3 regions of the Microbacterium sp. ZW CA_36 genome follow, and region 2 is predicted to be linked to each of the others. Evidence: predicted binding sites of a transcription regulator. Region 2 holds the regulator's gene; each other region holds the start of a gene.
What was found. Region 2 encodes HspR, which represses chaperone genes until heat shock. Its sites were predicted from a motif close to AAGTTGAGTCNNNNNGACTCAACTT; they were not measured.
Positions count from the first base shown of each region.

Region 1: the regulator HspR is predicted to act here: its motif matches at 1,443-1,467, upstream of ACI3KX_RS00080 (ATP-dependent Clp protease ATP-binding subunit).
Region 3: the regulator HspR is predicted to act here: its motif matches at 1,981-2,005, upstream of ACI3KX_RS18195 (Hsp20/alpha crystallin family protein).

Region 1 covers NZ_JBJDRL010000001.1:17,100-20,343, forward strand. The annotation lists gene ACI3KX_RS00080 (ATP-dependent Clp protease ATP-binding subunit) at 1-1,428, opposite strand, end outside; gene ACI3KX_RS00085 (GNAT family N-acetyltransferase) at 1,622-1,993, shown strand; gene ACI3KX_RS00090 (DUF3817 domain-containing protein) at 2,022-2,486, opposite strand; gene ACI3KX_RS00095 (MarR family winged helix-turn-helix transcriptional regulator) at 2,528-2,959, opposite strand; gene ACI3KX_RS00100 (class I SAM-dependent methyltransferase) at 3,043-3,244, shown strand, end outside.
Region 2 covers NZ_JBJDRL010000058.1:9,620-12,863, forward strand. The annotation lists gene ACI3KX_RS17930 (dihydrofolate reductase family protein) at 1-13, opposite strand, end outside; gene ACI3KX_RS17935 (inositol monophosphatase family protein) at 193-1,026, shown strand; gene ACI3KX_RS17940 (heat shock protein transcriptional repressor HspR) at 1,031-1,504, opposite strand; gene ACI3KX_RS17945 (DnaJ C-terminal domain-containing protein) at 1,585-2,580, opposite strand; gene ACI3KX_RS17950 (nucleotide exchange factor GrpE) at 2,595-3,224, opposite strand; gene dnaK (molecular chaperone DnaK) at 3,227-3,244, opposite strand, start outside.
Region 3 covers NZ_JBJDRL010000060.1:15,840-19,083, forward strand. The annotation lists gene ACI3KX_RS18185 (hypothetical protein) at 1-3, opposite strand, end outside; gene ACI3KX_RS18190 (L-serine ammonia-lyase, iron-sulfur-dependent, subunit alpha) at 221-1,822, shown strand; gene ACI3KX_RS18195 (Hsp20/alpha crystallin family protein) at 2,027-2,482, shown strand; gene ACI3KX_RS18200 (thymidine kinase) at 2,542-3,126, opposite strand; gene ACI3KX_RS18205 (TetR family transcriptional regulator) at 3,198-3,244, shown strand, end outside.

The DNA of each region.
Region 1 (3,244 bases), on a different contig from region 2:
CGACGCCTCCTCGTAGTGCTCGGCCGACACAGCGGCGTTCTTGTCGGCCTCGAGGGTCGCCAGACGCTCGATCAGGCCGCTCACGTCCACCTTCGCGCCGAGGCGCAGACGCAGCCGCGCACCGGCCTGATCGATGAGGTCGATGGCCTTGTCGGGCAGCACCCGCTCGGTGAGGTAGCGATCGCTGAGCTCGACGGCGGCGCGGAGGGCCTCGTCGGTGTACGCGATACCGTGGTGCTCCTCGTACGCGGGCTTCAGGCCCCGCAGGATGAGCACGGCGTCCTCGACGGACGGCTCGCCCACGCGCACCGGCTGAAAGCGGCGCTCGAGCGCAGGGTCCTTCTCGATGACGCGGTACTCCTTGAGCGTCGTCGCACCCACGAGGTGCAGCTCGCCGCGGGCGAGGCGGGGCTTCAGGATGTTACCGGCGTCCATGCCGCCGTCGCCGGCGCCGCCGGCGCCGACCACGGTGTGCACCTCGTCGATGAAGACGATCAGCTCGCCCTTGTGGGCGGCGATCTCGTCCATCGTCTTCGTGAGGCGCTCCTCGAAGTCGCCGCGGTAGCGTGTTCCGGCCAGCATCGCGGGAAGGTCGAGCGCGACGACCCGCTTGCCGAGCAGCTGCTCGGGCACGCCCCCGTCCACGATCGCCTGCGCGAGTCCCTCGACGATCGCGGTCTTGCCGACGCCGGCCTCGCCGACCAGCACCGGGTTGTTCTTGGTGCGGCGGCTGAGGATCTCGATGGTCTGCTCGATCTCGTCGGCGCGCCCGATGACCGGGTCGAGGTCACCGGCGACCGCGCGGGCGGTGAGGTCGGTGCCGTAGGTGTCGAGCAGGGGGGTGTCGGATGCCGCGGCATCCGTTCCCGCCTCCGCCGCGGCGGCCTCGCCCGGCGTCACCGTCTCGCGGGCGCCCTGCATCAGCGCCTCAGCGGTCACACCGGCGCGTGCCAGCACCTGGCCGGCGGGCGTGTCCTGCGCGAGCACGAGCGCGAAGAAGAGGTGCTCGGGGTCCACGTACGTCGAGCCCGACGAACGGGCGACCTGGAAGGCGTGGAACAGCGCACGCTGCACGGACGCCGTGACCACGGCGCCGTCGACGTCCGCCGCGACGGAGGCTGCGGGCAGCCGCTCCTCGGTCGCGCGCGAGATCTCGTCGGGGTCGGCGCCGACGCGGCGCACCGCGTCACGGGCCGGGGCCTCGGCGACGAGGATCCGCAGGACGTGCAGGGCGTCGAGTTCCTGCTGGCCGCGGTCCAGCGCGTACTTGCCGGCACGCTGGAGCAGTTCCTGGGTGCGAGCGCCGAGGTAGCGGCTCAGGTCGATCGACCGCTCGGCACGCGCGCGCTCCCCCGCGAGGTAGCGTGCCAGGAACTCGTCGAACGAGCTCCCGTCGTCGCCGGCCTGGGGCGTGAAGTCTTCGGGCATTCCGTCTCTCCTGAAACTTGAGTGATCGAGCATCAAGTTTTGAACTTGATACACGCATTGTCAAGTTCAACGGCACCTGCGCGCGAGTATTCCCTCCTGTTTCGGACATGACTCCGGCCGGAGCCCGTACCGGCGTCGGTGGTGCGGCGTAGCCTCATCAGCCGGGGGGAAACCCGTCTCAGAGGAGAGAACCATGGACTGGAAGATCGAGCTCATCTTCGTGCCCGTCACCGACGTCGACAGGGCGAAGGAGTTCTACGAGCGGATCGGATTCCACGCCGACCACGACCAGGTCCCCTTCGAGGGTCTCCGCTTCGTGCAGATGACGCCGCCCGGGTCGGCCTGCTCCATCGCGTTCGGCACCGGCCTCGGCAACGATCTCGAGCCGGGCCGCCAGAACACGATCCAGGTCGTCGTCCCCGATGCGGACGAGGCCCTGGCGCACCTGCGCGGCCTCGACGTGGAGGCACGAGGCGTCGACGAGCAGGGGTGGGGCCGGTTCGTGCAGTTCGACGACCCGGACGGCAACACCTGGACGCTGCAGCAGCTCCCGCCGCGCGACTGAGCCATCCGCCGCCCGAGCGCCGGCTGCGTCAGTCGCGACCTCCGGGCGGACCGACGATCAGCAGCACCACGAAGAGCGCGACGACGGCGACGGCGATCAAGGAGGCGAGCACCCAGGGGCGCCGCAGGAACCACCGCATGAGGCGGTCGTACCAGGCACCGTCGCGCGGGTCGTCGGACGGCTCGAGCCGCCACGATCCCGCCAGCCGGCCGGTGCGCTGCAGCCACAGCTCTGCCGGGATCGTGGCGTAGGGGATGACGGCGCTGAGGAGCGCGATCACGGTCGGCCATGCGCGCCACCGGTTGTTCAGTGCGACGAGGATCGCCGTTGCGCCGTACGACAGGAAGACGAAGCCGTGGATGCCGCCGCCGATCGTGACGCCGAGCGCCCAGCCGGTGGTGGCGCGGAGGAGGAGGCCGACGATGAGCAGGGTCCACGAGATCGCCTCGGCGATCGCGAGCGCGCGGAAGAGGGTGTGAGGAGTTCGGAACACACCTTCAGCCTAACTGAAAGATCTTCAGTGAACCTGAAGGTTCACCCGTCCGATGGTCCTGCCTCCGCACCGAAAGGCTGCTCGTGCAGCCCTTCCAGGGCTGTCGCGAGGGCGGGGGCGCCCTCGCCGAGCGCGCCGTCGAGCGCCGTGAGCCGCTGCTGCGCCGACTCCAGCACGTCGCTCCCCCGCGCGGTGACCCGCAGGTCGGACGCCGAACCCGCGTGCTTCGTCGCATCGGCGACGAGTCCGTCGGCGACGAGCGTCTGCACGGCGGTGTGCGCGGACTGCACCGTGATCTGCGATCGACGGGCGAGCTCGCTGAACGAGATGCCCGGCGTCGCCTCGATGTGCGCGAGCAGCGCGTACTTGCGCGTCGTGAGGCCCAGGTCGCGCAGTTCTGCCCCCAGGCGCGCATCCCACACGGCGGCCACAGTCAGCAGCGAGATGACGGGACTGAACGCACGGTCTGGCACCGTTGAATGTTAGCCCTGCTGTCGCGCGACGGGGCGCATTCGCCGACCGCGCGAACGAGGCGAGGCCCGCTACCGTGGGTACGGTGACGTTCTCGCTCGACGGACTGCGCCGATGGCCCGACGTCGAGGCACCGGGCCTCGTGGCGACGGATGCCGCGGACCGGCTGCTCCTCGATGAATCGGCGTCCGCCCGGGCCGGCCTCGGTGACGGCGACCTCGCGGTGATCGGTGACGGCTACGGCGCGCTCACCCTGGCCGCGGCGGCGGACGGCGGGCGCGGCATCC
Region 2 (3,244 bases):
CGACCTTGCCCATGTCTGAACCTCACGATGTCGGCAGCGAGAACTCTCGCCGTGCGGATGTCGACCAGCCTCCTGCAGAACCCTAGCGAGCCGGCCGACATCTCGCGTCGGAGGGAGGATTCCGCACGGGGTGTGCTGCTCCCTCGGTGCCTCCCCACCGCAGCGAAGCGACCAGACTGATTGACTGGACGGATGGCTCACCATCCCGCTGCCGATGCCGATCCCGATGCTGATGCCGAGGTGGCCGTGCGCGCCGCGTCGGCCGGTGCCGCCGTCGCGCGAGCGCGCTACAACACCGGAAGCCGGCGTACGGCCGATCGAGGTCTCGACTTCACGACGGAAGCCGACGTCGAGACGGAGCGCGCGATCCGTGACGTGCTCGCCGAGCTGCGGCCGGGCGACGCGATCGTGGGCGAGGAACTCGGATCCAGCGGCGACGGGCGCCGCCGGTGGCTGGTCGATCCGATCTGCGGCACGCTCAACTTCGCTGCCGGCATGCCCCTGTTCGCCGTGAACGTCGCACTGGACATCGATGACGTCACCACCGCCGCCGCGGTCGCCGATCCCGCAGCCGGCGACGTGTTCTGGACGGACGGCGTGGCTGCCTGGCATCGCACTGCGGCGATCGAGGCCGAAACCGGCGCCGACCGCCGCCTGCAACCGGCTTCGTCGTCCCGGCTGGTCACCGTGAACCTGGAGTCCAGCTTTCCTGATGACAGCGGCACCCGCCTGCTGTCGGACGAGGTCTTCCGCGCGCGGTTCAGCCCCCGCTTCCTATCGACCACGCTGGCTCTCGCGTGGGTCGCCACCGGCCAGCAGGCCGGCTACATCACCGGGGGCGATCTGCGCGGCAGCGTCCACTGGACGGCCGGGATCGCGCTGTGCCGTGCGGCGGGCGCGGTCATCACCAACCTCGCCGGCGACGAGCTGCACACCGGCGACCACGGCCTGGTGGCTGCCGCGGATGCCGAGACGCACGCCTTCCTGCTCGACCGACTTCACACAGCGGACGGCGAGGCGGCGTAGCGCGTCAGTCGCCTGCGGACTGCTCGCGGTCCTCGGCGGCCGGCGCGATCGGCGTGCGGGGTCGCCACACGACGACCTCGGTCGCCCGCCGCATGCGGGTGCCGTGGCGCAGGGTCACGACGTTGCCGGTGGAACCGGCGGCGAACACCCGGGCGCCGGGGCGCTTCTCGAGCTCCGCTCGCATGCGGTCCTCGAGGTCTCGCACGCGCCCGTGCAGCTCCTGCACGCGGTTCTCGAGCTCGAGGATCCGCACGATGGCGGGCAGTCCGATGCCGTCCGCCGACATGCGCGCCACCTCGCGCAGCTGCTCGACGTGCCGTAGCGAGTAGCGACGCGAACCGCCCTGGGTGCGGGCGGGCACGACGAGTCCCAGCCGGTCGTACTGGCGGAGGGTCTGCGGGTGCATGCCCGACAGCTCGGCGGCGACGGCGATCGCGAAGATCGGGGCATCCTCGTCGATGTCGTGCGGTTCAGCCATGCCCCTCACCTCCTTCTCACACACCCGGTCGTTGAGCGAGCGACGAACGTGGCCGCTCAACGACCGACTTCATCATGATTTCAGCCCTGCGCCTTCGCCATGAGGTCGGCGCGCGGGTTCTCCTTGGGCTCGAGGCTCTGGAAGCGCTCGAGCGCCTCGCGGGCGGCGTCGTCGAGGTGCGAGGGCACCGCGACCTGCACCTCGGCGAGGAGATCGCCGGTGCCCTTGGCGGTCTCGACGCCCCTCCCCTTGACGCGCAGCACGCGGCCGGACGGCGTGCCCGGCGCGACGCGCAGCCGCACCGGGTCGCCTCCGAGCGTGGGCACCTCGATGGTGGCGCCGAGCGCCGCCTCGGTGAACGTGACCGGCACGGTGACGCGCAGGTTGAGCCCGTCGCGGGTGAACACCGGATGCGGGCGCACCGCGACCTGCACGACGATGTCGCCGTTCTCTCCGCCGTCGGGCGACGGGCGGCCGCGCCCGCGCAGACGGATCTTCTGCCCGTCCGACACCCCGGCAGGGATCTTCACCTTGAACGGCTTGCCGTCCTCACCCTGCAGCGAGATGGTCTCGCCCTTGGTCGCCGTGACGAAGTCGATCGTCGTGCGCGCCGTGACGTCGGCCCCGCGGGTCGGGCCGCCGTAGCCGCGGAAACCACCGGTCGACTGCCCGAACCGGCCCGTGCCGAAGCCCGCACCCTGCTGCTGGTTGAACATCGCGAAGATGTCGTCGAAGTCCTCGGCGTTCTGGTACCGCGCGCCGCGGCCCTGATTGAACATCGAGAAGACGTCCTCGAAGCCGCCTGCTCCACCCTGGCCGCCCGCGGTGAAGCGGGCGCCCGAGCCCATCGCGCGGATCTGGTCGTACTCCTTGCGCTGCTCCGCATCGGAGAGCACCGAGTACGCCTCGCTGACCTCCTTGAACTTCGCTTCGGCGGCAGCGTCACCCTGATTGGAGTCGGGGTGGTACTTCCGTGCGAGCTTGCGGTACGTCTTCTTGAGGTCAGCCTCGCTGACGTCCTTCGAGACGCCGAGCACCGAGTAGAAGTCCTTGTCGAACCAGTCCTGACTGGCCATGGTGCTCCTTCGGGCTAGTCGGCAGGAACCGCGACGACGACCTTCGCCGGACGCAGCTCCACCGAGCCGAGGCGGTAGCCGATCTCGACGACCTCGAGGATCGTGGTCTCGGTCGCGCCGGGCGTCGGCACCTGGAAGATCGCCTCGTGGTGCTGCGGATCGAAGACCTCTCCGGCTGCGCCGTAGGTGGTCAGTCCCATGCGCTCGGCGACGCCGCGCAGCTTCACGGCGATCGCGGCGAACGGCGAGCCCTCTTCGAGGTCCCCGTGCTTCTCGGCGCGGTCGAGGTCGTCGAGCACCGGCAGCAGGCCCTTCGCGACCGCGCCCTGGGCACGCTCGATCTCGACCTCGCGCTGCTCCTCGGTGCGACGGCGATAGTTGGCGTACTCCGCCTGCAGTCGCTTGAGGTCGTTCAGCAGCGCGGACTCGAGGTCGGCCAGCACGGCGTCCTCGGCCGCGGCATCGGCGTTCTGCGCCGACCCGAGGATGTCGTCCACCGTCAGCTCGTCGCCCTCGTCCGGCTCTTCTCCGTCCTGCGGGACGGGGCCGGAGGCCTGTGCCTCCGACCCCTCCTCGTCAGGACGGACCTCTTCCTCGTCGCCGGCTCCCGAGCCGGCCGTGGGGTCGTGGTCCTTGTCGGCCATGGTTACTTCGACTCCCCTGA
Region 3 (3,244 bases), on a different contig from region 2:
CATCGCGGACCCTCTCTCGAACCGCCTCCGTCGCGTGCGCGCGGGGCTGGTACCTGCCTATCGCAACGCCGCACGATTCACCAGAGGCAACGGTGCGCCGTCGGCGTCGCACGGCAGTCATCACACTGCATGCGCTGGCCGCCCGAGTCGAGGCATCCTGCCTCTCACGACTCGGTAACGGCGTGCAGTTCGCATCGACTGCGGCGTTAGCCTGGTGGCGATGAGCGCCTATGTCTCGGCGTTCGAGCTGTTCTCCATCGGCGTAGGACCCTCGAGCTCCCACACGGTCGGCCCCATGCGGGCCGCCCATGACTTCGTCGTCCGCCTGCGCGAGGCCGGCGTGCTGCCGCAGGTCGGCCGGGTGACCTGCACGCTGTACGGCTCGCTCGGTGCGACCGGCATCGGCCACGGGACACCCGACGCGGTCGTCGCCGGGCTGCGGGGACTCGAACCCGAGACGGTGGATCCGGATGCCGTGCGCTCGGCGTGGGGCGCCTGGCCCAACGGGCAGCCGCTCGAGCTCGCCGGCATCCAGCCCGTGCGCTTCGAACGCGGCGACGTCGTGTTCGCACCGCGCACGCGGCTGCCCGGTCACCCGAATGCCATGACGCTCGAAGCGTGGACCTCGGCCGACGACGGGCCGGCGCGCGCGGTGGCCGCGGCGGGCGTGCGCGAGACCGGATCGTCGTCGGTGACGGCTGTCGCTCCCGCCACGGATGCCGGACTCCTCGTCCGCGAGACCTACTACTCCGTCGGCGGCGGGTTCATCCGTCGTGAGGGCGATCCGCCGACGAGCGCGGGGCCCGCGGGCTCGGGTGCGGGCGTGTTCCCCCTGGACTTCGCGAGCGCCGAGGAGCTGCTGGCGCTGTGCGATGAGCGCGGCATCACGATCGCCGAGGCGGCACGCCTCAACGAGGAGGCCCGGCGACCCGACGAGGAGATCGCCGCGGGCCTGGATGCCATCTGGGATGCGATGGCCGCCTGCGTCGAGGCGGGCCTCGGAACCGGCGGCGTGCTGCCGGGGATGCTGGGTGTCAAGCGACGTGCGGCGTCGATCCGCGAGCAGCTCGAGGCTGCCGAGGCCGACGGCCGTCGTGAGCTGCCGGGGGAGTGGCTGGGCGCCTTCGCGCTCGCCGTCAACGAAGAGAACGCGGCGGGTGGAAGGGTCGTCACGGCGCCCACGAACGGCGCCGCCGGCATCGTGCCCGCGGTGGCGATGTACTGGTGGCGCTTCCTCGCCGATTCCGGGCTCGGCGCGGGCAACGCGGTCACCCCGTACGGAAAGCTCGTGGGCAGCGCCCTGCTCGGGTATCCCGGCCAGGCCCCTGACTCTCCCGAGCCGGCGCAGTGGAGCGAGGAGCAGAGGGCTGAGGCGAACCGTCGCCGCGGCATCCGTCGGTTCCTCCTCACCGCCACCGCGCTGGGTTCGCTGTTCAAGGCCAACGCCTCGATCTCGGGTGCAGAGGGCGGCTGTCAGGCCGAGGTGGGATCGGCCTGCGCGATGGCGGCCGGTGGGCTGACGGCCGTCATGGGTGGAACCAACCGGCAGATCGAGAACGCGGCCGAGATCGCGATGGAGCACCACCTCGGTCTGACGTGCGACCCTGTCGGCGGTCTCGTGCAGATCCCCTGCATCGAGCGCAACGCCATCGCCGCGTCGACGGCCGTGACGGCGGCGCGTCTCGCGCTGCGCGGTGACGGCTCGCACTACGTCTCGCTCGACGCCGTCGTCGAGACCATGCGGCAGACGGGCATCGACATGTCGCACAAGTACAAGGAGACGAGCGAGGGCGGCCTCGCGGTCAACGTCATCGAGTGCTGACGAACTGTCTGGGCGCGTTTCGTCTCGCTTCGCTCGCTCGACGACCGGTCGTTGAGCGAGCTTGCGAGTCGAAACGCAGAGACGAAACGCGTCCGTGTTCGTTCACGGCGAACGCGGACCCACCTAGCACTCGCATGGTGAGAGTGCTAATCTGAACGTAGTTGAGCCAAGTGGGCTCAACTTCTGGACAGAGAGGAGATTCTCATGGCAACCTACGACCCGTTCCGTGACCTCGACCGTCTTGCGTCGAGTCTCTTCGACACGCGCCGCGGTCCGCGCCGCATGCCGATGGACCTCTACCGCGACGGCGACCACTACGTCCTGACCGCCGACCTGCCGGGCATCGACCCGGGCTCGGTCGACATCGATGTCGACGGCCAGCTGCTGACGATCCGCGCCGAGCGCACGCTCACCAGCGGCGACGACGTCAAGTGGATCACCCGCGAGCGCGAGGCGGCGAGCTTCCTGCGCCAGCTCAACCTCGGCCAGGGCATCGACACCGAGCGCATCTCGGCCAGCTATGACAACGGCGTGCTGAGCGTGACGATCCCGGTGAGCGAGAAGGCCAAGCCGCGCAAGATCGAGGTGACGTCCGAGGGTGGCACGCCGACGATCCAGGCGCACGAGTCCAACGACGCGCCGCAGCCGATCGAGCAGTAAGCGCTCTGACAGTGGATGCCTCGTCCCGGCCGGGACGAGGCATCCGTTGTTCCCGGCGCCTACGTTCGCGCCGCGCCCGTGAAGTGGCGGCGGCATCGCGCCTGGTACGACTCGATGCCTCCCACCTGGTCGCTCGTCGGAGTGAGCGGATCGCCGGCGCCGCCGGCCGACAGTCGCTGATGGAACGCCGCGTCCTCACCGCACACCGCGCACACCGCCGTGAGCTTCAGGACGTCCTCTGCGATCGCCATGAGCGCCGGCAGCGGCTCGAACGGCCGGCCGTCGAAGGTGACGCAGAGGCCCGAGACGACGACGTCGACGCCTTCCGTCACCAGCGCATTCACGGCGTCGATGAGGTCCGGCCCGAAGAACTGCGCCTCGTCGATCGCGACCATGTCGAGCGCGCGGCCCTCGACCGAGGCGACGAGCGCTTCGACGTCGGGCACCGAGCGTGACGGCACGCTGAGCCCGGAGTGGGAGCTGACCTGCCCCTCGCCGCGACGATCGTCGAGGGCGTGGCTCACGACATCGACCGACAGGCCGGCGATGCGGGCGCGGCGGACGCGACGCATGAGCTCCTCGGACTTGCCGGCGAACATGGGACCTGCGACGACCTGCAGCCTCGCCTGAGTGCGCGTGTGCATGGCGCCCAGACTACGTCCGACCGGAATCGGATCACGTGGCCGCCAGTCGACTGCCGACGTAGGCTGACCCCGTGGTGGAGTACGTCGTGCCGGCGCCGAAGCGACGTCGCGGCCGCCC